3 regions of the Hydrogenibacillus sp. N12 genome follow, and region 2 is predicted to be linked to each of the others. Evidence: riboswitches for the same ligand, from Rfam matches in the RefSeq annotation. Region 2 holds a riboswitch; each other region holds the start of a gene.
What was found. Region 2 has a riboswitch for S-adenosylmethionine ahead of istA (IS21 family transposase). Riboswitches for the same ligand answer to the same signal wherever they lie in the genome.

Region 1: another riboswitch for S-adenosylmethionine. It lies ahead of K2M58_RS03680 (homoserine O-acetyltransferase MetX); the one in region 2 lies ahead of istA (IS21 family transposase).
Region 3: another riboswitch for S-adenosylmethionine. It lies ahead of K2M58_RS02460 (methylenetetrahydrofolate reductase); the one in region 2 lies ahead of istA (IS21 family transposase).

The regions. Positions count from the first base shown of each region.
Region 1 is NZ_CP080953.1:778,901-788,725, reverse strand. Features, by position in the region: gene K2M58_RS03710 (ABC transporter substrate-binding protein) at 1-642, opposite strand, end outside; gene K2M58_RS03705 (IS256 family transposase) at 787-2,010, opposite strand; gene K2M58_RS03700 (ParB N-terminal domain-containing protein) at 2,106-2,375, opposite strand; gene K2M58_RS03695 (OsmC family protein) at 2,634-3,083, opposite strand; gene K2M58_RS03690 (beta-class carbonic anhydrase) at 3,164-3,790, opposite strand; gene K2M58_RS03685 (O-acetylhomoserine aminocarboxypropyltransferase/cysteine synthase family protein) at 3,857-5,158, opposite strand; gene K2M58_RS03680 (homoserine O-acetyltransferase MetX) at 5,250-6,386, opposite strand; SAM riboswitch class I at 6,518-6,734, opposite strand; SAM riboswitch class I at 6,878-7,062, opposite strand; gene K2M58_RS03675 (transposase) at 7,367-8,656, opposite strand; gene K2M58_RS03670 (transposase) at 9,106-9,825, opposite strand, start outside.
Region 2 is NZ_CP080953.1:1,939,599-1,949,423, forward strand. Features, by position in the region: gene cysT (sulfate ABC transporter permease subunit CysT) at 1-346, opposite strand, end outside; gene K2M58_RS09090 (sulfate ABC transporter substrate-binding protein) at 415-1,536, opposite strand; gene K2M58_RS09095 (sulfate ABC transporter substrate-binding protein) at 1,559-2,677, opposite strand; gene K2M58_RS09100 (YezD family protein) at 2,834-3,073, opposite strand; gene istB (IS21-like element helper ATPase IstB) at 3,284-4,069, opposite strand; gene istA (IS21 family transposase) at 4,066-5,343, opposite strand; SAM riboswitch class I at 5,488-5,702, opposite strand; SAM riboswitch class I at 5,818-6,031, opposite strand; gene K2M58_RS12675 (transposase) at 6,137-6,406, opposite strand; gene K2M58_RS12890 (transposase) at 6,435-6,902, opposite strand; gene K2M58_RS12995 (helix-turn-helix domain-containing protein) at 6,863-7,138, opposite strand; partial or broken gene K2M58_RS13000 (hypothetical protein) at 7,104-7,250, opposite strand; gene K2M58_RS09135 (hypothetical protein) at 7,442-8,251, opposite strand; partial or broken gene K2M58_RS13005 (helix-turn-helix domain-containing protein) at 9,436-9,552, shown strand; gene istA (IS21 family transposase) at 9,654-9,825, shown strand, end outside.
Region 3 is NZ_CP080953.1:516,488-526,312, forward strand. Features, by position in the region: gene K2M58_RS02455 (NAD(P)-dependent oxidoreductase) at 1-730, shown strand, start outside; SAM riboswitch class I at 932-1,083, shown strand; gene K2M58_RS02460 (methylenetetrahydrofolate reductase) at 1,239-2,195, shown strand; gene metE (5-methyltetrahydropteroyltriglutamate--homocysteine S-methyltransferase) at 2,371-4,659, shown strand; gene K2M58_RS02470 (aminotransferase class I/II-fold pyridoxal phosphate-dependent enzyme) at 4,879-6,138, shown strand; gene merA (mercury(II) reductase) at 6,309-8,075, shown strand; gene K2M58_RS02480 (bis-aminopropyl spermidine synthase family protein) at 8,203-9,255, shown strand; gene K2M58_RS02485 (MalY/PatB family protein) at 9,708-9,825, opposite strand, start outside.

The sequences.
Region 1 (9,825 bases), 1.2 Mb from region 2:
TTGCTTCATGTCTTCATAAAATTTCCAGCCGAACTCCGACTGCCGCACGAACACGCCGAGGTTATAGGCGGCCGCGCCCGAGTAGAGCGGGCTCGGCATCATCGCCTTGCCGCGCGCCTCCGGAGAAGTGAACACACGCCAGGAATCCGGAAGCGTTTTGACTTTCTTCGTGTTTACGACGATGATGCTGGCCATGACCTTCGTTCCGGCGTACGTTCCGTCGGGATCGACAAACGCCTGGGGGATCGCCTCGACGTTCGGCGAGCGATACCGTTCGAGGAGCCCTTCGGCCTTCAGCGCTTCGAACGTCACCGCATCGGCCAGGAGGAGCACGTCGGCTTTCACCCCGCCGGCCAGCTTTTCCGACCTGAGCTTGGCGACGATTTCTTCCGTTCCCGAGCGAAAAACGACGACATCCACCGCCGGATACCGCCCGCGGAAGGCCTCGACGAGCTTGTTCGCATCGTCGTCCGGTTGCGAGGTGTAAAAATGAAGCGTCCCTCCAACCGGAGCTTTACCGCTTCCTTCGGCATCTTGAGCCTGACCTTGCCCGCTTTGTCCGCAACCCGAAAGCCAAAAACCGACCCCGACCGTCACGAAAACGAAAGCGAAGATCGGCCTTGCCAGCGCTTTTTTAACCATCGCTTTTCCTCCGCTCGTCCTCACGCTTTCTGGTCATTGCCGTCCATGTCGGGTGTACCCTAGCCCGCGTCTAGGTCAAGTATAGCGATCAAGTCCAGTATCATGTGTAAATTGCCCTCTTCGGCGAATGAAAGGACAGGTCACTCAGGCATTCACAACGTGCAGCATGGCCGGCTCAGTGGATTTCTGTTGTTCCTTCTTCCACTGCCAATACTCATCCATATTCAGGTAACGGTGCCCAGTGGTCCACGTCTCGTCTATCTCCATGAGTAGCGCTCCAAGCAACCGTATTACGGATTCCCGGTTGGGAAAGATGCGGATGACTCTTTCACGGCGGCGAATCTCCTCGTTGAGTCGTTCCACGCCGTTCGTGGTACGCAAGCGCCGCCGATAGCGATCCGGCAAGACCAGCACGGCCGTGACGTCGTCAAAGCCCTCCTCTAGCACCTTGACGGCCTTGGGTGCCTTCTCAGCGTACTCCTCCACAAATTCATTCATGAGCAGTCGGGCCGTCTTGAGGTCGGGCGCATCAAGAATGGCTCGTACACGCTTGTAGACCTCCTTCTGCAACGCCTTGGGTGTGGCGTCCAAGATATTGCGCATGAAGTGGGTCTGGCACCGTTGCCAGGTGCATCCCTGAAACTCCGTCTGCAGTGCCTTCACCAGCCCGCCATGACTGTCAGACACCACAACGTCAACGCCGCGGAGACCCCGGTTCTTCAGCCAGGCAAAGAACTCCCGCCAGCTGGCCTCCGATTCGCTGTCGCCCAACATCAAGCCAAGAATCTCACGGTACCCTTCTTCGTTGATGCCAACAGCGATCATGGCCGCTCGAGAGCGAACACGCCCTTCCTCCCGAATCCGGAGTACCAAAGCGTCCACCAGCAGGAACGGATAACGATGCTCAGCAAGGCTGCGATTATTCCATCCCTGAACGATGGGATCAAGGCGCTTGCACAGCTCGGAGACCGTGGACTTCGAGAACGTCGTGCCGCACAACTGCTCGGTGACTTTCGCCACGTCCCGGGTGGACACGCCGTTCACCACCATCTCCATCAGGGCGATGATGAACGCTTGTTCGCTGCGCTGGTACCGAGCAAACAGCTCTGTGGAGAACTGGCCATTCCGGACCCTCGGAACCCGCAACACCAGCCGCCCCACACGGGTTGTCAGGGTGCGGGTGACTGTTCCGTTGCGATAGCCTTGGCGTTCTTTCGTGCGCTCGTATGGCGCCGCTTTCAGATGCTCCTGCACTTGCGCTTGGAGGATCTGGTTGACCACACTCTCCACCAGCTTTGCCACGCCTCCATCCCGCTGAAAGAGGCCTTCCAAAATCTCGTCGTCCACGGTAATCTGGTACTGAGCCATCCGGTATCCCTCCTGGTGAAGTGGTTTCTTCTCCGTCTCACATTCTACCAAAGAGGGCCGGATGGCTCATTTTATGTCACCTGGACCATCCGTTTTTACACATGATACCGGACACGACTAGTATAGCGGAGATGTGTTAAGGCCAGATGAACGGAAGATAAAGATTGTGTAAAGCGGGCGATCATTGCGCCGACCACTGGCCGCGTGCCCGTCGCCGGCAGGGCGATGAACTTTACCTGAGCACCGGCTGCATTCAAACCGGTGATAAGGCCGTTCTGTTCGATGTCCCGGGCGAGTTCTTCGATGTCGCCGAAGACTTTGCGTATCCGGTCGCCGATTCCGATCTTGTCGATGTCGACGAGCATGTTCTCGTTTCCCGACCGTATCTGGGATTGACCGTCAAATATAACGTCCCCGTCGCCGGAGGCGCCGGGAGAAACCCCGCCCGTTTACCGGTCAACCGCGTGATTATCGAGCCGTCACGGGCGAAGACGGCTCAAAAAAGACGGCCCGGGTGGGCCGTCGGCAGGACATTTTCATTTCACGCCTTCGAAGAAGATGCGGGTATCTTTAGGAGAAAGAAATTCCTCCGTCGGGATCGTGCCTCTCCCGATCCCCGATGCTCACCGCCCGCTCTGCGCCGGCGAAACGGCCAGCGTCGGCACGCCGCGGAGCGTGTCTTTCACCGGGCAAATGCGCTCGACGTGTTCGATAAGCGCCCGAACCCGATCCGCGGCGGACGGGGAGTCGATCGCGATCCGATAGCGAATTTCTTGAAATCCCGGGCGGACGTCCGGCGCTTTTTCTAAAAATCCGTCCGGATCGAGGTCGCCCTCCACATCAATCGTCACGCCGCGCAGCTCCACGCCGTGCCGCTTGGCCAGCAGACTCACCAGGACGCTTATGCACCCGCCGAGCGCCGCGAGGACGAGCTCCACCGGGTTCGGGCCCTGGTCCGTTCCGCCGAGCACCGGCGGTTCGTCGATGACGATCTGTTTGTCGCGGATGTGCGCGACGGCGCGCACGCCCTCTCCGGACCACTCGACGCGAGAGGCAAAGGTCTGTTTGGCCATGCGGTTTCCCTCCACTCCTGATCTTCATCTGGCATGAACGTGATAGGCGCGGCGCCCTTGGCGGCGCCATCCGGATGCGGTCATCCGTCCCCCCTCGGTGAATCCTGAACCCGCCCCAGCAGTTCATCGCGCGTATTCACGCGCCGGCTCAACCGTTGATGCGGTCGGCGCAGACGATGGGACTCAACTTCATACACATATCCGTTGATGACCGTATCTTTGGGAATCAAGGGGTGATTCCGCAAATACTCGACCTGGGCAATGGTCGCATCGTCAACACTTTCAAAAGTCCGGAACCACCGAGCGAATGCTCCAGGGTCCGTCAGCGTCAGTTCGGGAAGCGAGGGGTCCAGCTGAACGCGTTCCACATCGATGTTGAATTTGGCCCGGAGCGCCTCGACGATTTCCTGGCCCTGAGCCGTCATCATTCCACATTCCGTGTGATTGATCACGATGATCTCTTTCGTTCCAAAGAAATTCACACTCAGAGCCGCCGAACGGATGACATCATCGGTGACCACGCCCCCGGCGTTGCGGTAGATATGAGCATCGCCGGGCTGGAGGCCGAGCATTTCTTCCACATCCAACCGCTCATCCATGCATGCCAGGACAAACAACCGCCGGTTATTGGGAATTCCCCTTTGTCTCCGAAGCACCCACGCTTCGTGCTTTTGGATGGTTTCGTCGATTTGCTGACTCAAGCTCACGGACCCTTCCCCCCTTCATCGAACCGGTAGATTGACGAACATCATCGTCCGCCGCACAGACGGCGGTCAGCCGGATACCGGCGCCGACACTTTGGCAAACGCCTGATCGAGATCCCAGATGAGGTCGTCGACGTTTTCCAGGCCGACCGACAGGCGGATGAGGTCCTCGCTCACCCCGGAGGCGCGGAGTTCTTCATCCGAGAGCTGCGAATGCGTCGTCGTCGCCGGATGGATGATGAGGCTTTTCGCGTCGCCGACGTTGGCGAGATGCGACCAGAGCGTGAGGCTTTCGATGAACTTCCGCCCGGCTTCCCGGCCACCGCGGATGCCGAAGGTGATGACGGATCCCGCACCTTTGGGCAGGTACTTCTTCGCCAGTTCGTGCGACGGATGCTCGGGAAGTTCCGGATAGTTCACCCACGCCACCGCCGGATGGCCCTTTAAGTACCGGACGATGCGCCGGGCATTTTCCACGTGCCGGGCCATCCGGAGGGGAAGCGTCTCCAGGCCCAGCGCGACCTGGAACGCGCCTTGCGGGTGAATCGCCGGCCCCATGTCCCTGAGGAGCTGGACGCGGGCCTTGACGATGTACGCCGCCGGGCCGAACGCCTCGCGGTAGACGACGCCGTGATAGCTCGGGTCCGGTTCGTGAAGCGACGGATAGCGTTCCTTCGGCCAGGCAAAGCGTCCGCCGTCGACGATGATCCCGGCGATGGTCGTGCCGTTGCCAGTGAGCCACTTCGTCGCCGAGTAGACGACGACGTCCGCGCCGTAGTCAAACGGACGCACCAACACCGGCGTGGCGAACGTGTTGTCGACGATGAGCGCCACCCCGTACTCGTGGGCGATCTTCGCCACCGCCTCGATGTCGAGCACGTCCAGGCTGGGGTTCCCGATCGTCTCGGCGAAAATCGCCTTCGTCTTCTCGGTGATCGCCCGGCGGAAGTTCTCCGGATCGCGCCCGTCGACGAAGCGCACCTTGATCCCATAGCGCGGGAGCGTCACGGCAAAGAGGTTGTACGTGCCGCCGTAAAGCTGGCTCGCGGCGACGATCTCGTCGCCGGCGCCGGCGATGTTCAGGATCGCCAGCGTGATCGCCGCCTGACCGCTCGCAAGCGCCAGCGCCCCAACGCCGCCCTCCAAAAGCGCCATCCGTTCTTCAAGGGCCGTCACCGTCGGATTGTGGATGCGGGTGTAAATGTAGCCCGGCTCTTTTAAGGCGAACAAATTGGCGGCGTGCTCGGTGTCGCGAAAGACGTACGACGTCGTGTTGTAGATCGGGAGGGCCCGCGCGCCCGTCACCGGATCGGGCTGAAGCCCGCCGTGGATGGCCAGCGTCTCCAGCGCCCACTGCCGTTTTTCGCCCATTCTCCGATCCCTCCCGGATAATGTTCAATCGGTGCACGCTTCAAGCGACGGTCGGAATGTCCGATCGGAATGACGACAGGGATGCCGAACTCTATAGGAATGCCGAGCGAAAGTCCTGCGTCACCGATCCGGGGCACGATTCGGCCTGTTCCAGCTGTTCCCGGATGATTCCGCCCCATTTTTCAAACTCGGTGAGAAATCCATCGTGGCCGTAGAGGGTGTCCACTTCAAAGTAGCGCGCTTCAACGCCACCGGCCCGAAGCCGATCGACGAAGGCGGCGATTTCCTGCGGCGGGTAAAGAAGATCGCCGCGATAGGCGAGGGCGACGACGCGGGCGCGGATGCGCTTGATGGCTTCCTCGATCCCGCCGCGACCGCGGCCGAGGTCGTGGGCGTCCATCGCCTTGAGCAAATACAGGTAACTGTTGGCGTCGAATCTCCGAGCGAGCTTTTCGCCGTGATGGATAAGATACGATTCGACCTGGAAGCTGACCTCGTCATGCCGACGCCCCCACCCATCGCGCTCGGCCCGTTCAAAGCGGCGGTTGAACTGATCGGGACTGCGGTACGTCACCATTCCCGCCATCCGGGCGATGATCATCCCCGCTTTGGGGGGATGCGCCGGGTCGTAGTAGCCGCCGTTCCACGCCGGATCGGAGAGGATCGCCAGCCGCCCGATGGCGTTAAACGCGATGGCGTAATCCGAAAGACGCGGCGTGACGGCGATGGGGATCAGAAGGTCCATCCATTCGGGGTACATCACCCCCCACTCGAGCGCCTGCATCCCGCCGAGCGATCCGCCGATCACCGCCCGCAGGCGGCGGATGCCGAGGCGCTTTAAGGCGAGATATTCCGCCTGCACCATATCGCGCACCGTGATGAACGGAAACTCGGGGCCGTACGGCCGGCCGGTTTCGGGATTGGTCGACGTCGGGCCGGTCGAGCCGTCGCATCCGCCCAGGACGTTAAACGTCACCACCTGATAGCGGTCGGTGTCGATCGGCTTGCCGCTCCCGATGAGCCCGGCCCACCAGCCCGGGTCCTCGTCGGTGCCGACGGCCACGTGATTGCCCGTAAGCGCGTGGCAGACGAGCACCGTCGGACCATCTCGCGGCCCGACCCGCTCGTAGGCCAGCCGCACATCCGGAAGGACGCGGCCGCTTTCCAGGCGGAGCGCGCCGATGGACACCGTTCCCACTTCACGCGTTTTAAGGTCCATGCTCACCATCGACGCTCCCCTCTTTCCGTCTTGGTCTGAAAAAAACCACAAAAATACGATGGCCGTGAAACCCGATGACCATGAAAAAATCCCTCTTCTGGATAAGAAGAGGGATTTCGAACCGCCGTCGAAATGCCCTCTTCTTATCTCTCGGCACGACCGCGCGCAGGACGCTCCCCCTTCCCCCGTCCATGGCGCTCGGCACGTTCCGCAGGAATTGGCACCAGATCCTGCGCGGCACCGCGCTTTCAGATTCACGCCGGGCCTCAAGCGGTTCCGACCGTGTGTGACCGGGCGTCCTCGCAGGATGGTTGCCGGGCTTCATCGGGCCAGTCCCTCCGCCGCTCTCGATAAGAAGCAGGGTCGGATCTTCGGTTGTCAGGTGCGGTCCGCTTTCACTCGGAGGAGGCCGCATTTCCGGTCGGCCGCATCTCCGGTCGCGCATCAAAAAATCCCTCTTCGTTGATGAAGAGGGATTTTCGCTCCCGCGATCCTCCCCCTTCTTATCTCTCGGAATGGCTAGGCACCCCGGACCTCCGGTCCAAGGCCTCCATTCCGCAGGAGTTGGCACCTTTTCCCGCGGATCCAGCGTCGGCACAGGCGGCTTCCCCGCCGAGTCGTGCCGACTCCCCGGGACGGTTGCCGGGCTTCATCGGGCCAGTCCCTCCGCCGCTCTCGATAAGAAGGTTTCGCTGAGACGCTTCGTGTTGGGTGTCATTCCGTTGTGACCGAAAGCTTGCGACCATTTTATCAACCGGTCCGCCGGTTGTCAAGAACTTGAGGGCTCGAGCTTTTTTCGCTGTGCCTGTATCTCGGTCTGACCTGCATCAGGCCATCTTCAGTTTTGGGGGATTCCACGATTCTTTCTTTAAACAAGATTGGTTTTCATGCATATATTCCCCGTGTTTTTAATAAAAAAGACAATACTCCACCTCCCTTTTTCCAATCCACGGAAAAAAGGTAAACAAATCTATCCTTCTTTTCCTCCACTACGCTACCTGCACAAAACTCCTCAGTTTCCCTGACCATCCCTCGCGCAGACGTCCAAGCGCCATCCCCAGCATGACCACCAGCGCAAACCCCACCCGCACGCGCATCTTCTTCAGCCCTCGGATGGTGTGCGTCTCAAAGCCGTACATCGTATCTAGACGGGAAAACACGCACTCCACCGCCGTGCGCTTGCGGTACTCTCGCGCCCATCTCGCGCTCCCGCGCGCAATCGGCGGAAACAAACGCCGATCCACGTCCATCCGAATGCGCAATCCTCTCGCCACGGGGCACTGAGCCACTCCGGCACAGGAGAGGCCGTAGGCCTTTGCCGGACACCGCTTTTTCAGCGTTCCGCGCTTCTCTTCAAAGCCTCCTTCGGCCATGGTCCGCATGGTTCCCGTTTCTGGACACACGCAGAACACGCGGCCTTTGTTGTCATACACCACGTTTGTTTGCCCCTCAAGAAGCCGCGTTGCCTCGCCGTCGCGCCAACTGGCCCGGATGTCGATCACCGGCCGGATGCGGTGTTCGTCCCACAGGCGCATGATAAGTTTTGAGTCGTCATAGCCTTTGTCCGCGGTAAGCACTTCGGCACGCGCGAGCACTTCTGGACGTTTTGCTTGCAGCTTTTCCAGAAAGGCATGGGCTGTGGCGACATCGGCTTTTGAGGCGGGTGTCACGGTGTAGGCCACCGGCAGTTCATGAGTGCTGTCGACGATGAGATGCAGCTTGTATCCAAACCACCGGAGCTTTGTCGCGTTTCCCTCGCGGTCGTGCACCGTCTTAAACCCATAATCCGCATCTCTGTCTCGCCGCCCGTCGGGTGCGGTGTTTTTCGGCCGGTAGCGCGCGTACGACCGGATGGCTTTGCTGTCCAGAGCCAGGCGTTTTCCGTAGTCGGGAAGGTATGTGGCCACAGCTTGCTGGAGCGCGACAAAGAGGGACTCCAACTCGGCCTCATGGGCTTCAATCCGTTTCCAGAAGCGACTGAAGGCCGCGGCACTTGGCACGCGGTCACCGAAGCCCAAAAGCCAGCGCAACTGTCCGTTTCGGCTCAGTTCGCGTCGCAGGGATTCGACGCTCGGGTGCTGGAACACGACGAGGGCGATATACGCATTCCACATGGCCCGCACGGGATAATCGTCCCGGCCCCTGCCGCGGGCTTTCTCCAGTTTTTGCATGAGCGCTTCGTCCGGGAGATGTTCAAGGACAAGCCTCAGGCGTTCGAGATCGCCGAGTCCGGCAATTTCGTTCCACGAAAACAGGGAGCCTTGTGGTATAATGGCCATACAGGTCTACTCCTTTGGGCAGGTTCTCCTCCTTTTGAGTTTACCAAAAGGAGCGGCAACCTGCTTTTTTATGTTCAAATTTTGGGTTCCTCTTTTGTGGGGTAAGTATTGTCAGACAACTTTTTCGACATGGCTCTGAACGACCCAGAAAGCGTTTGCCCCCACCTTTTCGGTGGGGGATTGACCGTTTTGTGAAGGTGAAAGTGAGCCGAATACCAAGGGATTCGGACAGCGAAAAAGGCTCGGCTCGAGCTTTTTTCGCTGTCCCTATTCTCGGCCTGATTTGCATTAGGCCATCTTCAGTTTTGGGGGATTCCACGATTCTTTTTTAAACAAGATCGGTTTTCATGCATATATTACCCGTGTTTTTAATAAAAAAGACAATACTCCACCTCCCTTTTTCCAATCCACGGAAAAAAGGTAAACAAATCTATCCTTCTTTTCCTTCACTACGCTACCTGCACAAAACTCCTCAATTTCCCCGACCATCCCTCGCGCAGACGTCCAAGCGCCATCCCCAGCATGACCACCAGCGCAAACCCCACCCGCACGCGCATCTTCTTCAGCCCTCGGATGGTGTGCGTCTCAAAGCCGTACATCGTATCCAGACGGGAAAACACGCGCTCCACCGCCGTGCGTTTGCGGTACTCTCGCACCCATCTCGCGCTCCCGCGCGCAATCGGCGGAAACAAACGCCGATCCACGTCCATCCGAATGCGCCATCCTCTCGCCACGGGGCACCGGGCCACTCCGGCACAGGAGAGGCCGTAGGCCCTGGCCGGACACCGCTTTTTCAGCGTTCCGCGCTTCTCTTCAAAGCCTCCTTCGGCCATGGTCCGCATGGTCCCCGTTTCCGGACACACGCAGAACACGCGGCCTTTGTTGTCATACACCACGTTTGTTTGCCCCTCAAAAAGCCGCGTTGCCTCACCGTCCCGCCAGCTTGCCCGAATGTCGATCACCGGTCGGATGCGGTGTTCGTCCCACAGGCGCATGATAAGTTTTGAGTCGTCATAGCCTTTGTCCGCCACAAGCACCTCGGCACGCGTGAGCACTTCTGGACGTTTTGCTTGCAGCTTGTCCAAAAGGGCATGGGCTGTGGCGACATCGGCTTTTGAGGCGGGGGTCACGGTGTAGACCACCGGCAGTTCATGAGTGCTGTCGACGAT
Region 2 (9,825 bases):
CGACGGCCGTCGGCAACGCAAAGGGCAAATCGACCAGGGCATTCACGATTTCCCGGCCCCAGAACCGGTACCGCACGAGCACCCAAGCGACCAGAAGACCGAACACCGCATCCACCAGCGCCGCGCCGAGCGCCGAAAGAAAACTCAGCTTGTAGGCCGCCACCGCCCGGGGTTCGGCGACCGCCGCCCAAAACCGCTCCCCGCCGAGGGTGGCCGACTTTAAAAACAGCGCGACGAACGGCAAGAGCACGATGAGGCTCAGGTAAAACACGGTATACCCCAGGGACAGGCCGAACCCCGGAAGGACACGCCGCGTGCGGAAAACCGCCGCACGGAAAACCGTCATCCGCGCTTCCCCCCTTCCCGAAAATTCGTTTGACGTCCCGGCGACGCCCCGAAGCCCCCCCCCCCGAACTACCGCGCCCTGTTGAAGATTTGGTCGAAGAGGCCGCCGTCGGCAAAATGAAGGTCATGCATCTTTTGCCAGCCTCCCAGTTCCTCGACGGTAAACGTCTGCACCTGAAGATACTGATCGGCATACCGCTTGGCGACGGCCTCGAGACGCGGGCGGTAGAAGTGCTTGGCGGCGATCGCCTGCCCCTCTTCCGAGTACAGGTACTCGAGATACGCTTCGGCCACGTCGCGCGTGCCTTTTTCATCGACGACTTTGTCCACGACGCTCACGGGAAACTCGACCAGGATGCTCTTCGAGGGCGCCACGATTTCGAACCGGTCTTTTCCAAACTCCTGGAGCACGAACGAAGCTTCGTTTTCAAAAGCGATGAACACGTCCCCGATGCCGCGCTCGACAAACGTCGTCGTCGACCCCCGCTGCCCGGTATCGAGCACCGGAACATGACGGTACAATTCGGCGACGAACGCCTTGGCCTTCTCTTCGTCGCCATTATATTTTTGCAGGGCGTAGCCCCAGGCGGCGAGATAGAACCATTTTGCGGCTCCCGCCGTCTTCGGATTCGGCGTGATGACCTCCACGCCCGGCTTCACGAGATCGTCCCAGTCCTTGATGCCTTTCGGGTTCCCGGCCCGGACGAGGAAGACGGCCGTCGTCGTGTAAGGCGCGCTGTGATGCGGCAGGCGCGATTGCCAATGTTTATCGATCAGGCCAGCCGCCGCGATGGCGTCGATGTCGTAGGCCACGTTCAACGTCACCACGTCCGCTTTCAGGCCGTCGATCACGGCCCGCGCCTGTTTGCTCGCCGCGCCGTGCGATTGATGGATGGTGACCGTCCGGCCTGTTTGCCGCTTCCAGTAAGCGGCAAATGCCTGGTTATAGTCGGCGTAAAGTTCCCGACCGACATCGAACGAGACGTTTAAAATCTCCACGGGCGGAGCGTCTCCCTGCCGACCGTCCGCCGCCCGGCCGGACGCCGAACTTTCCTCCTGAGCCGGGAGGCGGTCGTCCCGGCCTTTCTCCCCCGTCCCGGAGGCGTTGCTGCAAGCCGCAAGCCCGGCGAAGGCGACGGCGATGAAAAGGGGAAGAAGGACGAAAACCATGAATTTGTTTCGTTGCACCATCCATCCATCCTCCTTCGAAGATTTAATAGATTCTCTCCCGCGGATGATAGATCTGATCGAAGACGCCTCCATCGGCGAAATGCGTCTCCTGCGCCTTCTTCCAGCCGCCGAACACCTCGTCGACGGTAAAAAGTTCGAGCTTCGGGAACCGGTCTGGGTACCGCTTGGCGACCGACTCGAGCCGCGGGCGGTAGAAGTGCTTCGCGGCGATCGTCTGCCCCTCTTCCGAGTACAGATACTCGAGATACGCTTCGGCCACGTCGCGCGTGCCTTTTTCATCGACGACTTTGTCCACGACCGCGACCGGCGGCTCGGCCAGGATGCTGATCGAGGGGACGACGATGTCAAACTTTTCCTTGCCGAACTCCTGGAGCGCGAGAAAGGCTTCGTTTTCCCAGGCAATGAGCACATCGCCGACGCCCCGCTCGACAAAGGTCGTCGTCGAGCCGCGCGCTCCGGTGTCGAGCACCGGCACGTTTCGGTAGAGCGACGCAAGGAAGGCCTTCGTTTGCGCTTCATCGCCGCCGAACTTCTTCAGCGCGTAGCCCCAGGCGGCCAGGTAGTTCCATCGGGCGCCGCCGCTCGTCTTCGGGTTCGGCGTGATGACCTCCACGCCCGGCTTCACGAGATCGTCCCAGTCCTTGATGCCTTTCGGGTTCCCGGCCCGGACGAGGAAGACGATCGTCGACGTATAAGGAGAGCTGTTGTGGGGGAGGCGTTTTTGCCAATCCTTGTCGATCAGGCCGACCTCCGCGATCGCGTCTATGTCGTAGGCCAGAGCCAGCGTCACCACGTCCGCCTTCAGGCCGTCGATGACGGCCCGCGCCTGCTTGCCCGAGCCCCCGTGCGACTGCTGGACGGTCACCGGTTGCCCGGTTTTGTTTTTCCAGTAGGCGGCAAACGCCTGGTTGTATTCGGCGTAAAACTCCCGCGTCGGGTCGTAAGAGACGTTCAACAGCTCGACCGGGGCCCTGGGGCCTTGACCGCCCTCGACCGCCCGTCCGGACGATGCGCCTGCCTCCCCGGACGTCGAGCTTGTGTTTTGGGAGGTGCGGCCGCAAGCGGAAAACCCCAACGCGACGGCGACGATCAAGATGAAGAAGGCGAACCCGCGCCTTTTGATCCACGTCCTCATGTTCATCTCCACTCCCTTCTTCTTTGCTTTTCAACACAAAAGGCCCCTGCTCTGCCGCCCTCGGCGGTACGCCACCTCACGGCAGATGTCAGGGGCCTCTGGTCGTCCAGTCGGCCGATGGAAAAATCGGTGCAGAACAATCGGTGCTGTTTCACAGGATGGTCAGCGATGGCGCTTGGACCCGGCCTCGTTATTTTCCTGCTTCATTCCCGCTGCGGCCGCCTGTCCCTTTGCGGCCATTTTTGCGGCCACCGGGAACCGCATCTTCTCCGTCCGGTCGATTTGTACGATTTGACCGTCATGAACCGTAATTTGAACGGTTCCGTACTCCAGGCCTTCAAGCGCCTTTTCGATGCACTCCAGCCAGGCATTGTGAGGGCGAAGGCCAATCGTTTCCGACATGGCGCTCCCTCCTTGACCATCCTGCATCCGAACGATGGGGTTCGATAAGCAACGCCGTTCTTAGGCGGTATCACGAAAAAATCCCTCTTCGACAAGAAGAGTGTCAATAGCGGATTAAAACTCCCCAAAAAAATCGCGTTCGATTCCCCACAAACAGCGGATTCAGTTCCCCAAAATCATCGCGCATCATTCCCCAGACGTATGTTCGATCTACGCGGTCACCTCCTCCTTCAGCGCATGGGTCACCCCGGCGCGCAGCTTGTCCTTCATCCGGTAGCTGTTGCCGCGGATGTTGATGGTGGTGGCGTGGTGCAGGAGCCGGTCGAGCAAGGCAGAGGCCAGCACCTGGTCACCGAAGAGTGTCCCCCAGTTGGTGAAGCTGGTGTTGGACGTGATGATCAGGGAGCCATGCTCGTAGCGCTCCGACACGAGCCGGAAGAAGTTCGCGGCGTCCAAGGCGTCAAGCGGCAAGTAGCCGACTTCGTCGCAGATCAGCAGCTTCGGCTGGGTGTAGATGCGCAGGCGCTTGTCCAGCCGTCCCTCTTGGTACGCCCGTCGCAAGTCAGCGACCAGCTTCTGCATGGTCACGAAGTAGACGCTCATGCGCTGTCGAATCGCCTCCATCCCCAGGGCCACCGCAAGGTGGGTCTTGCCCACCCCCGGCGGTCCCAGGAAGATGACGTTGCTGCCCTCCCGGATGAACGTCAAGCCGGCCAGTTCGCGTATTTGTCGCTCATCGACGGACGGCTGGAACGAGAAATCGAAATCTGCAAGGGTCTTGTGATACGGGAAGTTGGCCATGCGGAGTCTGGCGTGCATGTAACGGCTGTATCGCTCCTCCTGCTCAGCATCCAGCAGTCTGTGCAGGAACTCCGCATAGGTCGCCTGGTGCCCCGCTGCCCACTCCACGCACGCCGGCAGCACCGCCGCGGCGCGCTTCAATCCCAGCTCCAGCAGCTGCTCCTCGGCCTTGGCCAAAACCAACGCCTCACTCATTGCCCCTGACCTCCCATCGCGATCTGCTCATAGACGGACAGCTCCCGCTGCTCCACGTCCGGCCCGATTTGCAACCCTGGCACCTTGCCTCGATCCGGATGAGGCGTCCCAGCCGGGATGCCCTTGAAGTGCTCAGGGTCGGTTGAGACCTGGTGCCTGCCTGTGAGCACGCGGTGTTCGGCAATGACCTGCCCGCCGTACTCGATCTGCAGGCGGCCTGACTCAAACTCCCGGACCAGCACGGTGTGCCCCACATACCGCCATGGAACGGTGTACATGTTCGTGTTCCAGGAGATGCGACAATCGCTCATGACCTTGCGCATATCGGCGTACGCCAGCGTGTACCGGCTCTTAGGCAGGGGCTTAAGCGTCTCGGCCTGAAACCGCACCACCGGCTGCTCCCGCGTCGTGCCGTGGATGCGCACATTAGCCACCGTATCCCGCCAGATGGCACCTTGCCGGTTCAGGTCGTCATGGTCCACGAACGAAACCGGCCAGAAGCTGGACCGGATATACCCGATGGGCCGTTCAATCTTCCCTTTGGTGCGACTTCGGTAGGGCTTACAGGCCTTGGGCACGAATCCGTAGTACTTGGCGAAGTCCATGTACGCCGGCTGCCAGTCGACGTGTCCATGACCGTCGTTGGCCACGACCAGCGGGGAGCAGTTGTCGCTGAGCATGACCTTTGGAACCCCGCCGAAGAACTCCAGCGCGTTCCGGAGCGCCTGGAGGATATGCCGTTGGTCCGCCGCTCTGATAAACTCCAGGTAGAGCATGCGGGAGTAGGCGAGGACCATGGCAAAGCACCATACCTTGCGCCGATGGCCCTGCGGATCCAGGTAGGGGAATGCGCCCAGGTCGATTTGCGCTTGTTCCCCCGGAGCCGTCTCAAACCGCACGGTTGCCTTGGCAGAGACAACCGGGCGGAGAGGGTGCATGAACTCGCGCAGTACGGTAATTCCGCCGGTATATCCCTGCTCCCGGATCTCGCGAAAGATTCGCTCCGCATTGAGGACGCCGATACGCATGCGCTGCTCCACATAGGCCTTGTACGGCTCCAGCTTGTGGCCTTTCACCCTACGGCTGCGCGACTTCACCCTCCCCTCCTCCTGCTGCCTCGGCTCACTCACAGCCTTGCGGATGGTTTTGCGGTCATGGCCGTATCTTCTGGCCAGTTCCGAGATGCTGACGCCCTCCTCATACAGCTTCCTGATCTCCATCTTCTCACTCTCCCTCATCACCGGCACCTCCCCAAAAGTGATGGCAGGTGCCATAGTTCGACACAGGGGTGGGGAATTCATCCCGATGATTTTGAGGAAATCATGCCGGTGATTTTGGGGAATCTTTATCCGCTGCTATTGGGGATTTTACATCCGATGTTGACAAGAGGGATTTCGAACCGCCTTCGAAATGCCCTCTTCTCATCTCTCGGAACGGCCTCGCATGCACATGCGCTCCGTCCGGACGCCTGTGACACGCGAAAAGCGCCTTCCGCAGGAGTTGGCACCAAATCTTGTGCGGAAGCGTCTCGCCCGGAGCTTGCTCCTCCGGACCCTGCGTGACCGCAGCCGATTCCGCACAAGACGGTTGCCGGGCTTCATCGGGCCAGTCCCTCCGCCGCTCTGGATAAGAAGAAGGGATCGCGTCTTCGTTTGTCCATCGCCGGCGTGGGAGTCGCCGGCGCTCACAAGGCCGTGAAAAAATCCCTCTTCGATAAGAAGAGGGATGGTTGCCGCGCATCCTCCCCCTTCTTATCTCTCGGAACGGCCTCGCGTGCGTACGTGCCTGACCGGACACCCGCGATACGCAAGGCGCGCCTTCCGCAGGAGTTGGCACCAAATCTTGTGCGGAAGCGTCTCGCCCGGAGCTTGCTCCTCCGGACCCTGCGTGACCGCAGCCGATTCCGCACAAGACGGTTGCCGGGCTTCATCGGGCCAGTCCCTCCGCCGCTCTCGATAAGAAGGTTCCCGCAGTGGGATCACGATTGAATTGTGGAAGCTTGAGACCATTTTACAAAGGAAGCTCCCCCTTGTCAAGGGCTCGGGGGCTCCATGTCAAGAAGTGTGATCAGGCGATCAGATGAGCCAAGGGAATAAAGGCCAAAAGCATCTTCCGGACAACCCCTTCGCGATTTTTGAAGCCATCACGGATCCGGTTCCGCCGTTCGATCTTCGGGTGCACGCCCTCGGTGTCGCCGTTCGTCGTCTGCCAGGGGTGATCGGCAAGGATTTCGTTCTTCCGGCGCTTAAGCGTTCGGCCCCACGGCACGAGCGCCGCGTCACTGGCTCCCTCTGCCTCAAAGCGGATCCGGTCCAAAATCGCCTTGGCTTCCTCCAGGGAGGCGGCCCGGTAGAGGTCTCGAAGCTCACCCTTGACCCCGTGAAACTGCGCCCCGTTCCGGAGTCCGGCGGATCGCGGTCGGCGCTTTCGCCGGACGCTCGGTGAGGTCTTCTTCGTTTTTGAGAAGCGGCCAGCGGGGAAGACGGTAGCCCGTGACCTCTTGTTCCACCCGCCGGGCCTCATCCACCCGGCGGCCCGCATCCTGAAGCACATGAAACGGATCGGCCACCACACGCGCTTCCGGAAGGACCCGCTGAATCAGCTTCTTCCAGCTCTCCTTGAGGTCGATCGTCACCGCCCGGATCTTTTTCCGGACGGATTCCGGAAGGCGCTTCAAAAAGGCTTCCAGCGTCCTAAGCCGATCGTCCGGCAAAAGGAGGGAAGTCGCTTCTCGGGCCAAACGCAGGTCACCGTGATACACGGCCTGTCCGCGAAAGCTGTGTTCGTCGATGCTTAAGACGACCTCCTCAAGATCCGCAAGGAGCGTCTCGATGTTCGGCGGAAACGAACGCCTCGAAGCAAAAGGCGCCGAATCGTTCCGGGGCTCAGGTTTGCCTCTTCGGCCACGCGGCGAAAGCTTCGGTCCCGCAGGTGACCGAAAAGCATGGCCATCGCCCGATCCGTCATCCGGGCCCAGGGCTTGATGCCGGGGAAGGTCTCCGTAAACCCCTTCCGACAGAAGGCAGCGGAACCGCCGCGGCCGAATCCAGAGATAGACCGGCTTTTGATCCACCCACGTGTGCAGTTTACGTCGCCACTTTGACGAACGGCTGTGAACAGAACGGCTGATGGCCTGGCAATGGGGACAGCGCGCTTCCTTTTTCGGCCGCCCGGCATACACATCGACGCTCTGCTCGTTTTGCTCAAGGCGATAGATGATCCAGCCTTGAAGACCGAGAGCGTGCCCAATAGACTATTTCATAGGCGGTCGGAGCCTCCTTGGGATGTGGTGTGTTGTTGATGACTATCCCATTAGCGCTTTGACCGCCTTTTTCCTGCTTGAGCAACCACACTTTTTAGCTTAGAGCCCGTTTATCGACGTCGATCGACACGGTTGACAGGCTCCTTAGTTCGCGTCGCCGTGAGGATCAACGGAGTACTTATCCCCTGCCGTCGGCTCGCCTCGGCGAGGAATGCTGCCAGCCATCCCAGTGCATCCAACGACCACTCCGACAGGGTGCCGCGAAACGTGACCCGGTGTCGAGAAGGCCCGAGCCACAGGTGGTTCGGGATGCCGGGCTCCAGATGCACGGCGTCTTCGTCCACCAGGGAGAGCGAATCACACGTGAAGACGTCCTGCTTGATTCCCTGCATCCACTGAAGCATTTCGGGCGCTGCTGAGGGGAGGGTCGAATCCTGGCCGCCCTCCAGCGTGATTCGCACCTCTGTCCGGAAGCGGGAGGCACAATCGGCGAACCAGCCGGTGGCCTGGAGCAGCGCTCCCACAGCGTCCAGGCGCGACGAGGCGCCCGCTGGCGCGTCGAGGCTGTGCACGGGCAGCACCACTTGCACCGCCTTCAAGCACATCTTGCCCATGCGGGCCACTACGTCGCCCGCACACGAGAGGAATGGCTGCAACGGCAGCGGCCGGTCAGCGGGAACAGGAACCGGTTCGGCCAGCGCTACCTGAAACCAGGCGATGCGAGCCGGGCTGGATCGGAAGTCTCGATCCAGCCCAGCGTCGTTCATGTGCCAGAGGCCGCCGGAAGTATGCTCCCTAGCCCCAGCCAGCCAGCCCATCGCAGACGACCGCGCGTAGAACAGGCTGTACGCGTCTTCAGTGGCAACGAGCGGATCGTACCACGGATGCAATTCCAGTTCGCCGTACAGAGCCGCAAACATGGTAATAGTGGGCCGCATGCCAGGGTACCTGGAAGGTTCCATGTTCGTATAACCGCCTTGCATCATCGCCGGCACTCAATGTTGACAGCCGGCGTGTAGAGCTTCCTAGGGTCGTCGGCCACGCCGACAAGGTCCACGTCAACGACGCTCCGCCATCCCGTTAGCTTAGTGCTGAGACAGTCCACACGTGCGGTCGCCCGGTTACCAGCACCGCCACCGGATCTCACCGTCTTACGGCCTGGCTCCCCAACATTTCTCCAAGTACCGTCACTGTAATACTCCTGCAGTTGCACAGTAACAACGGCGTATGTGGCAGGACAGTCAACGTTTTGCCACCACCCGTGCGCAGACGCTGCGATGCCTGTTGAAGATCTGTGGACATAGTCGCCTCGCGTATAGAACTTACAGAAACGAAGCGCCTCCGTGGCGTCCGTACTGCTCCCCCATTGACCGGATTCCTCCAAGCCCGCCACGTCACCTGCAGGGGCGGCCGTGGGCACGGCAGCGGGCACCGATGGATGGGCCGCAGTGACAAAGATCCAAGAGTTTGCGAGTAGTACCGCACTCATCGTCACGACGACAGATACTGACAAAGCCCTTTGGAAGCGGCCAAACGATACCCAGGCCAACCATGCGAGCCATGATCGCCAGCTTCGATAGCCTCGATACTTCATCAATGTCCCCCTTTCGTGCCAAGAAGCAGAACGACGCCGGGCAGGCTAATCCCACCGCATCACATTTGGACACCACCTCTCCGACCAGACCATGCATCGGGCTGCTGAAACTCAGGCTAACGGGTCCGGAGTCACGAAGCAACTGACGTTCAGACGGCGGCAGCGCGGCGACCGGTACGATGCACACCAGGTCGAGCGGCGCGAAGGGGTGGTCGAAGACCGGATCCCCTCCCGGCGGTCAACGTTTATCGACGTCGACCGACACGGTTGACAGGCTCCTTAGTTCGCGTCGCCGTGAGGATCAACGGAGTACTTATCCCCTGCCGTCGGCTCGCCTCGGCGAGGAATGCTGCCAGCCATCCCAGTGCATCCAACGACCACTCCGCCAGGGTGCCGCGAATGTCATCGCCGGTGTTAAACTGACCCGGGATCGCCAAGTAGGAACTGACCCACTCCCCGGCAAATACACCCTCCGAATCCGGCCACGGAGCGGGAGGTGTCCTCGGCAACATGCTGGGAGGTGGGAAGGTGAAACGCTTATACGAGCTTCATGGCGAGGGTCGGTCCATCCGGGAGATCGCGCGAATCCTCGGCATCTCCCGGAACACGGTGCGGCGGTACTTGCGCGCCACCGAGGTGCCCAAGCCGGCACCTCGGGCGGCTCGCGGCTCGAAGCTCGACCCGTACAAAGCGTTTATCCTGCAACGGGTCGCGGAAGGAGTGGAAAATTGCGTCGTCCTTCTCCGCGAGCTGCGGTCCCAGGGTTACGAGGGGGGCTACACCATCCTCAAGGAGTTCGTCCGGCCCCTGCGTCGCCCCCGATCCATCCCTGGCACGGTCCGGTTCGAGACGCAGCCAGGCATGAGGCGCAAGTGGATTGGGGCAGCTGTGCCTATACGC
Region 3 (9,825 bases), 1.2 Mb from region 2:
CCGCGAAGGGGCCCGGCCGGGGCAGATCTGGGTCGACCTCAGCACGATCGCGCCGGCCCACGCCGAAGCGTTTTACGGGCGGGCGAAGGAGCTCGGCGTCTTTTTTCTCGATGCGCCGGTCTCCGGCGGGCCGATGGGCGCCGAGGCGGGGACGCTCACGATCATGGTCGGCGGCGACGCCGAAGCCTTTGAGCGGGTGCGGCCGGTCCTCGCGGCGTTCGGCCGGATGATCGTCCATCTCGGCGGCCCCGGCAAGGGAAGCGCCGTCAAGCTCATCAACAACCTCCTCGTCGCCGTGCACACCGTCGCCCTGTCGGAGGCGTTCGTCCTCGGCGCAAAGGCAGGCGTGGATCCGGCGGTCCTTCACGCCGTCCTCAAGGCGAGCACCGGCCACAGCTTCATGATCGACCGGACGATCGATCTCATCCAGGATCGGGATTTTGCCCCTCGGTTCAGCATCGCGCTCCTGCACAAGGACGTCCGTCTGGCGCTTCAGTTTGCCGAGGCGATGGACGTGCCCCTCGCCCTCGGCGCTCAGGCGCAGGCGCACCTCGTTCGGGCGATGGCGGAAGGACACGGCGGCGAGGACGTCGCCGCCCTCATCCGTCCCCTCGAGCGGACGGCCGGCGTCTCCGTGGTGCGGGGGGAGCGGGCCGGCGGCGGGACGAAAGCCGACGGGGCGGGCGCCGTCGGGGCGGAGGCTCCTTACGCCGGCCGTGAAAGCGGCTGATCCGATGCCGGCGGTCGAAGCGCTTGAGCGGCCGGCGCCGGGGCCGCCGGGACCCCCGGGCGGTGCCGCCGAACGGGGGAAAACCCCTGCCGGTACCGCTTGACAGCGGCACCCGGAAGCCGTACAATAGGCGCAAGATTCGCGGAGCCAGAAGCTCTGGGCACAACCGAATCGATGCGCCGCCGTTTTTTCGGCGGCACCTTCTTATCGAGAGCGGCGGAGGGACTGGCCCGATGAAGCCCGGCAACCTTCCCGGCGCGGGGAGCCGAAAGGCCTCCTCGCCTACGGGCGCACGGCGTGCCCCGGGAAAGGTGCCAACTCCTGCGGCCGCACCGGCGGCCGAAAGATAAGAAGGGGGTGCGTCCTTTTTGCCCTCTTCTTATCGAAGAGGGTTTTTTTATGGCTTTTCTCGGGAAAGGAGGTGGACCGGCGATCCGGCCGCCCGTTTCAGGGTCGGCCGGACCGGTGAGCGATGTCCGACCGCAATCCTTGCTGCGCCATGCCGGAGGTGGTCGTGGAGCTCGACCCGCCCCGGGCTCCGGCGTTCGACCGCTACTTGCAGGCGGCCCGGCGGCTTCAGGCGGCCGGGGTGACCCACATCACGATCGCCGACAACTCCCTCGCCCACGCCCGGCTGTCCAACGTCGTCGCCGCGGTGCTCCTCCGGCAGGCGTTCGGCCTTTCACCGGTCGTCCATCTGAACAGCCGGGACCGGAACCTCCTCGCCCAGCAGTCGACCGTCCTCGGCCTGTTCGCCGCCGGGGTGCGGCATTTTCTCCTCATCAGCGGCGATGCGCTGGCGCTGGGCGATCATCCGGACGGGAAGGCCGTCTACGAGACGGACAGCCTCGGGCTCATGGAGCGGTTCCGCGGGCTTCGGGCCGGCGTCGACTTTTTCGGCCGGCCGCTGGAGGGCCCGCTGGACGTTTGCTACGGCGGAGCGCTCAACCTCGGCCGCACCCTCGGCCCGCACCTCCGGCGGCTCGCCGCCAAGGCGGACCGCGGTGCCCGGTTTTTCTTCACGCAGCCGATCTTCGATCCGGCCGACCTCGAGCGGCTCCTCGAGGCCCGGGCGCTTCTCGGCGGGCGCGGGACGCTCTACATCGGCATCATGCCGCTCATCTCCGCCGCCAGCGCCCGCTTCCTCGCCGGGGTGCCGGGGATGAACGTCCCGTCGGACGTCGTCCGGGCCCTCGAGCCGTATACCGGCGAGGCGGCGATCGAAGCCGGCCTCGCGCAGGCCGAGGCGCTCATCGAGCGGGCGTTCGAGCTCGGGTGGACGCGGTTTTACCTGATCACCCCGTACCTCCGGGCGTCGACGACCGCCCGCCTCGCCCGGTTCGTCTTGGCGCGGCGGCCGCCCACCGGCGCCTCGCCGGCGGACGACGGTTCGTCGGGGGTCGGGACGTCGGCACGGCCCGGCGCTTCGGTGGGCGTCGAGGCTGCCCCGGAGCTCGGGCCGTAGCCAAACGCCGACGCTCCCGCGCTTCTCGCGCCCGACCGGTCTCCGGCGCCTCGCCGGAGGCCGCCCTTTCGGCGGCCGAAGCATGGCCGCCCGGCGCCCTTCCCCAAGCGTTTGACCTCGATCGGGCGTGCCGAAGGCGTCGGCGCGCCGCCAGCAAAGGAGTGACCTTCCGTCCATGATCCAGACCGCGAACCTCGGCTATCCCCGCCTCGGCCCGCGCCGGGAGTGGAAGCGGGCCCTCGAGCGCTACTGGCAGGGGAAATTGACCGAAACGGAGCTTCACGACGCCATCCGGACGGTGTACCGCGACGCCCTCCGGCGGCAGGCGGCCTTCGACCTCACGTGGGTGCCGGCGGGCGACCTGACCTTCTACGACCCGATGCTCGACCTCGCCGTCACCTTCGGCCTCGTGCCGGCCCGCTTCCGGGAAGCGTACGGCTACGCCGGCGGGCCGGTCTCCCTGGAGCTTTATTTTGCCATCGCCCGGGGGAGCGACCGGGTGCCGGCGGCGGAGATGACGAAGTGGTTCAACACGAACTACCACTACATCGTCCCGGAGCTCGACGCCGTCGCCGCCGGCCGGGCGCCGGAGATCGCCGACAACCGGCCGCTTCAGGCGTACCGGGAGGCGCGGGAAGTCGTCGGGGAGCGGGCGCGGCCGGTCGTCGTCGGGCCGTACACGTTCGTCCGGCTGAGCAAAGGATATCCGGAAGCGGCGTTCGCCGAGGTCGTCCGGGCGTTCGTCCCGGCGTACCGGGCGCTCCTCCGGTCGCTGGCGGAGGCCGGGGCGGCGTGGATCCAGATCGACGAACCGGCGCTCGTCCTTGACGTTCCGGCCGACGACATCGCCCTCCTCCATGAGGTCTACGGGGCGCTCGCCGAGGCGGCGGCACCGGCGAAGCTCATGCTCCAGACGTATTTTGAGGCCGTCGAGCATTATTCCGATGTCGTCCGGCTGCCGGTGGCGGGGATCGGCCTCGACTTCGTCGACGGCCTCGCGGACAACCGCGCAAGCGTCCTCCGGCACGGCTTTCCGGAGGACAAGGTCCTCGGCGTCGGCCTGATCCCGGGGCGAAACGTCTGGCGGGCGGACCTCGAAGCGGGGGCGGCCTTTCTCCGGGAACTCGCCGCCGTCGTGCCGTTCGAGCGGATGATCCTCTCGCCGTCGACGAGCCTCCTCTTCGTTCCGATCAGCCTCGAGCGGGAGACGAAGCTCGATCCGGCGCTTCGGGACGTCCTCGCCTTTGCCGACGAAAAGCTCGCGGAACTCCGGCTCCTCGCCCGGGCCGATGCGCCGGACGCCGAGGCGGAGGCGGCGTACCGGGCGTCGGCGGAAGCCCGGCGGCGGTTTTTTGCCGCCCATCCGTTTCCGGCGCCGGAGGCGGTCACCGCGGAGGAGACGACGCGGGCGATTCCTTTTGAAGCTCGAAAAAAGATCCACGCCGAGCGGTTTTCCCTGCCGCTTTTTCCGACGACGACGATCGGGAGCTTCCCGCAGACGAAAGACGTCCGGGAGGCCCGGGCCCGCTTCCGGAAGGGCGAACTCGACGCCGAGGGCTACAAAGCGTTCATCCGGGCCAAGATCGCCGAGTGGATCCGCATCCAGGAGGAGCTCGGCCTCGACGTCCTCGTCCACGGCGAATTCGAGCGGACGGACATGGTCGAGTACTTCGCGGAAAAGCTCGGCGGCTTCGCCTTCACCGAGCACGGCTGGGTCCAGTCGTACGGGTCCCGGGCGGTCCGGCCGCCGATCATCTACGGCGAGATCGTCTACCGGGAGCCGCTCACCGTCGAGGAGACGGCGTACGCCCAGTCGCTCACGGAAAAGCCGGTCAAGGGCATGCTCACCGGCCCGGTGACGATCCTCAAGTGGTCGTACCCGCGGGAGGATGTGCCGCCGGAGGCGATCGCCTATTCCATCGCCCGGGCGCTCCGGAAAGAAGTCGAGGCGCTCGAGGCGGCGGGCATCCGCATGGTTCAGGTCGACGAACCGGCGTTCCGGGAGGGGCTGCCGCTTAAGCGGCGGCACCGGGACCGGTATCTCGACTGGGCGGTGCGGGCGTTTCGCCTGGCGACGGCCGGCGCCCGGCCGGAGACGCAGGTGCACACCCACATGTGCTACAGCGAGTTCGGCGACATCATCGACGCGATCAAGGCGCTCGACGCCGACGTCATCTCGATCGAGACGTCCCGGAGCCACGGCGAGCTCATCCAGGCGTTCGAGGAAAACACGTACGACAAAGAAATCGGCCTCGGCGTCTACGACATCCACTCGCCGCGGGTGCCGGACGTCGAGGAAATGAAAGCCCTCGCCCGGCGGGCGCTCCGGGTGCTTCCGAAGGAAAACTTCTGGATCAACCCCGACTGCGGGCTCAAAACGCGGGACGTTCCGGAGACGATCGCCTCGCTCAAAAACATGGTGGCGGCGGCCCGGGGGCTTCGGGCGGAGCTCGGCGAGCAGTGAGGTTCCGTAGGCTCCGACCGGCGGCCGCCGGGCCGGCGGCGCGCCCGCTCGGGTCGGAAAAGGGTTTCGTTCGTCCGAGCGGGATGCGGTTCGGTCGGCGCCGGGATCGAAAGATGTCGGGCTCGGCGGATGACGCGATCGTCGGGCGCCGGGCTCGGCGGTTTTGAACGGTCGCGGCGCTCCGGGCGCAAGACGGGGCAAGCGGGGAGGGAGAGCCCCATGGAAAACAGGCACTACGCCACGCTGGCGGTGCACGCCGGCCTTCCGGACGACCCCCACGGCGCCATCGGCGTGCCGATCTATGCGACGGCCGCCTTCGGCTTTGCCTCCCTCGACGAAGGGGCGGAGCGGTTTCGAACGGGCCAGGGGTACACGTACAGCCGGATCCACAACCCGACCGTCGCCGCCCTTGAGGAACGCCTTCGGGCGCTGGAGGGGGCCGACCGGGCGATCGCCTTCGCCTCGGGCCAGGCGGCGACGGCGGCGGCGCTTTTGGCCCTCCTCCGGGCCGGCGACGAGCTCGTCGCCGGGCGCGGCCTGTTCGGCCAGACGCTCGGCCTTTTCCATCAGGTGTTCGCGCCCCTCGGCATCCGGGTGCATCTCGTTCCGCCGGAGCGGGAGGCGGTCGCGGCGGCGCTCAGCGCGCGGACGCGGGCGATTTTCGTCGAGACGCTCGCCAACCCGGCCCTCGAGCTCCCGGACTTTGAGGGGCTCGCGGAGGTCGCGGAAGCGCATCGCGTGCCCCTCGTCGTCGACAACACGTTCGGGGCGGTCGGCGCCGTCGTCCGGCCGCTCGAGCTCGGGGCCCACGTCGTCGTCGAAAGCCTCACCAAATGGGCCTCCGGCCACGGGACGGTCCTCGGCGGCGCCGTTCTCGTCCGGCGCGCCGACCTCTGGCAGGACGTGCCGGCGCTCCGGGAGGCCGGAGCGGGCGGCCGCGCATCGGGGGACGTCTCCGGCGAGGAGGCGTATGCGGCCCGGGTCCGGCAGCTCGGGCTTTCGCTTCTCGGGATGACGCTTTCGCCGTATCACGCCCATACGCTCTTCTACGGTCTCGAGACGCTCTGGCTCCGGATCGAGCGGGCGAGCCGGACCGCGGCCGAGCTTGCGGTTTACCTCCGGACGCTTCCGGGCGTCCGGGCCGTCCGCTACCCGGGGCTTCCGGACGACCCGGCCCACGGGCGGGCGCGGCGGTACATGCGGACGTTTGGGACGATGCTTACGGTGGACGTCGAGGGCGGGCTCGAAGGCGCCCGGGCGGTGCTTCGGCGCTGCCCGCTCAAGATGGCCGCCAATCTGGGGGACGCCCGGACGATCGTCGTCCACCCGTGGACGACGACCCACAGCCGCCTGCCGGAAGAGGAGCGGCTCCGGGCCGGCGTGACGCCGGGGCTTTTGCGCTTCTCGGTCGGGCTTGAAGATCCGGACGACCTCAAAGCGGCGCTTTACGGGTGTTTCACCGCCGCCGGGGAGCGATAAAGGAGGCGGCAGCGGCTTCTCGGCGCCCCGGCTTCTCGGCGCCCGACCCAATGGCCCGGCGTTTGGCCTGCCCTCCCCCCCTTGACCCTGGACCTAGGTCCAGGGTTTATGCTTTGGATGGACCGAGTGCCGAAAGGCTGCCGGAAGCCGGAAGAAAGAAGGGATCGATCATGGGGCGGGATGCGGTGTTTCGCCTCGCGGTTCGGGGGATGTCGCGCAAAGGGGGCGAAAGGGCCGTCGTTCGGACGCTTGAAGCGGCGGAGGCCCGGGAGATCGCCGTCGACGTTCGCCTCGGCGAGGTGCGGTTTGCGCTCCCGGACGGCGGGTCGCTGGCGGGGGTTCGTTCGGCCGTCCGGGCGGCCGGATATACGCCGGGGGAGGCGGTCCGCCGGACGGCGGAAGCCGGCGAACGACCGGCGTCGCCGGAGGTCGAAGGCGGGTTTCGGCCGGCGAACGAAGGCGGCGGTTCGGTTCCGGCAAACGTGGACGGCCCTCCGGCGCTCCGGCCTGAGTCCCGGCGGGCCCGTCCGCCGAAACGCGATCCGGACGCCTTCGACCTCGTCATCGTCGGCTCCGGGGCCGCGGCGTTTGCCGCCGGCATCGAGGCCGTCCGCCGCGGAGCGCGGGTGGCGATGGTCGAACGGGGCGTCGTCGGCGGGACGTGCGTGAATGTCGGCTGCATCCCGTCGAAGATGCTCCTTCGGGCGGGGACGGTGCGGGACCGGGCCCAGCACCCGCCTTACGACGGCCTCGGGACGTCTGCCGGGGCCGTCGACCTGCCGCGGCTCATCGCGGCGAAGGACGCCCTCGTCGCCGAACTCCGCCGGGACAAATACGAGCGGCTCATTGACCACTACGGTTTTACCCTCCTTCGGGGCGAAGGGCGGTTTCGGGACGCGGCGACGCTCGAAGTCGACGGGCGGCCGGTCCGGGGCCGGGCCTATGTCGTCGCCACGGGACGCCGTCCGGCGGTGCCGGAGATCCCGGGGCTTGCGGCCGTCGACTTTTTGACCAGCGAGACGCTCCTTTCGCTCCGGCACCCGCCGGAGCACCTCATCGTCATCGGCAGCGGGATGATCGCTCTCGAGCTCGGCCTCACCGTCCGCCTGCTCGGGGCCCGCGTGACGGTCCTCGGCCGGGGGCCGCGGCTCCTTCCGGCCGAGGAGCCGGAGGCGTCGGCGGCGCTCCTTCGCGCTCTTGAGCAAAAAGGCATCGCCTTTTTGCTCGGCGCCCGGATCGGGCGTGTGGAGGAGGCCGCCGGCCGGACGCGGGTGCTCGGGGAAAAAGACGGACAGCCCTTCGCCGTCGAGGGGGACGCCCTCCTCGTCGCCACCGGCCGCCGGCCGAACACCGAGGCGCTTTCTCTCGAGCGGGCCGGCGTCGCCGTCGGATCCCGGGGGGAGATCGTCGTCGATGCCCGCCTCCGGACGAGCGCGCCGCACATTTATGCGGCCGGCGACGTGACGGGACTGCCGCCGTTCGTCTACGTCGCCGCCCACGCCGGGGCGGTGGCGGCGGAAAACGCCCTCGGCGGCGAGCGAACGGCGGTGCTCGAGGCGGTGCCGCGGGTGCTCTTTACGTCGCCGGCGCTGGCCCGGGTGGGGCTCACGGAGGCGGAGGCCCGCCGGATGGGGCGGGCCGTGCGGACGGCGACGCTCGACCTCGGGCAGGTGCCGCGGGCGATCGTCGGCCGCGAGACGGACGGCGTCTTCAAACTCGTCGTCGACGCGCCGACGGGCCGTCTTCTCGGCGCCTCCGTCGTCGCCGAGGACGCCGGAGAAGTGATCGCCGCCGCGACGCTGGCCGTTCGGGCCGGGCTTACGGTCCGGGACCTTCGCGAGACGCTTTTTCCGTATCTCACGATGGCCGAAGGGCTCAAGCTCGCCGCCCTCGCCTTCGACGTCGACGTGCGCCGGCTTTCGTGCTGCGCCGGTTGAGGCCCGACGGCGGGCCCGCTCCCGGCTTTTTCCGAAACGAACGTTTGACAGGCCTCTTCGAAATCGATACAATCAAAACCCGGCGGCCGGACGGGCGCCCAGCATCGTACGGAAAGGAGCGGTGCCGGTGCAGCGTTCCGAAGCACGGCTTGCCGCCCGCCGGATCGAGGAACGCCTGCTTTGGGCGCTCCAGCACGGGGAGCGCTCGTACTGGGGCGTCCTCCGGGACGGCGAGGCGCAGGCGGATGCCGTCGTAGGGGCGCTTCGCGCGCTCCTGGACGCCGGGGAAGTGGCGACGAAGGAGGACCGGTTCGTGCTCACCGAGGCCGGTCGGGCGCGGCTTTCAGCCCTCGCCCTCGATCGGCTGGTCGATCCCGGGTGCGAGGCGTGCGGCGGACGGGGGATGCGCCTGAAGCCGCCGTTTGACGGGGTGCTTCAGGCGTTTCGCGAACGGCTCAAGCGGCGGCCAAAAGCGGCGCCGGAGTTCGACCAGGGCGTCGTCACGCCGGAGACGGCCGTCCTCAGGCTTTCGCTCCTCGCCCGGCGGGGGGACCTGGCGGGGCGGGACCTTCTCCTCCTCGGCGACGATGACCTGATGAGCCTCGCCGCCGCCCTTTCGGGCTTTCCGCGGCGGGTTCACGTCCTGGACGTCGATGCGCGGGTCGTCGCGTTCATCCGGGAGGTCGCCCGGGAGGAAGGCTGGGATCACGTCTCGGCCGAGGTGTACGACGTTCGGGAGCCGCTGCCGGCGGCGCTTCGGGGGGCGTTTGACGTCTTTTTCACCGATCCGGTGGAGACGCTCCCGGGGATTCTCCTCTTTTTGAGCCGGGCGACGGAAGCGCTTCGAGAAGGCGGCGCCGGCTATTTCGGACTTTCCTACCTCGAGGCGTCGTGGTCGAAGTGGCGGGACATCCAGCGGGGCATCCTCGAGATGGGGTATGCCATCACCGACGCGCTGCCGGCGTATCAGGATTACGAGCTCGAGGACATCGTCGCCCTCGGCTATCCGGTCGCTCAGGCAGCGCCGGTCGCCGTTCGGGAGCCGGATGTCCCGTTTTACCGGAGCACCGTCTTCCGCCTGGTGCTTGTCGCCTCGCGGGCGCCGCGGTACACCGGGCGGGTCGAGCTGGACCGCGACCTCTACTACGACGACGAGGCGAGCGTGACGCTGCCGCGGTAGGCGCTTCGGGACCGGGCGGCGTAAAAGCGCGTCGCCGGAAGGCGCGCCGATCCTTGCCGACCGTGCCGATCCTTCCGGGCCGATCGACCGGAGCGCGGACCCCGGAGGTCGGCCGGGCCGGCGCCGGCGACCGGGGCCGGTTGGGGCGGCGAGGGCGGTGAAAAAGCGGCGGGGCTCGAAGGGGGATCCTTCGAGCCCCGCTTTGCGTTTCGGCTTCGGCCCGGCGTTTCGGCTCGGGGCCGAGGTCTCATTCCTGAATCGCTCCGGCGTCTGGAGCCGATGGCGCCCCGGTTCCGATGCGGTGTCGGCTTCCGGGAGCGCCGAAATGGCGCTTCGCCGGCGAGGACGCGATCGCCGTTCGCACGGCAGAACGTCCGGCGCGGCGTTCGTGTTGGGCGACGGCATGGCCGGATCGGCCGGGTGACGGTCGAACGGGGCCTTTTCGGGGCGGCCTACGGCCGGAGGGTCTCGATCAGGCGGCCGACGCCTTCTTCCAGCACCGGCCGAGCGGTGGCGACGTTGAGGCGGATGTGGCCGGCACCGCCGGGACCGAATTCGCCGCCGAAGTTC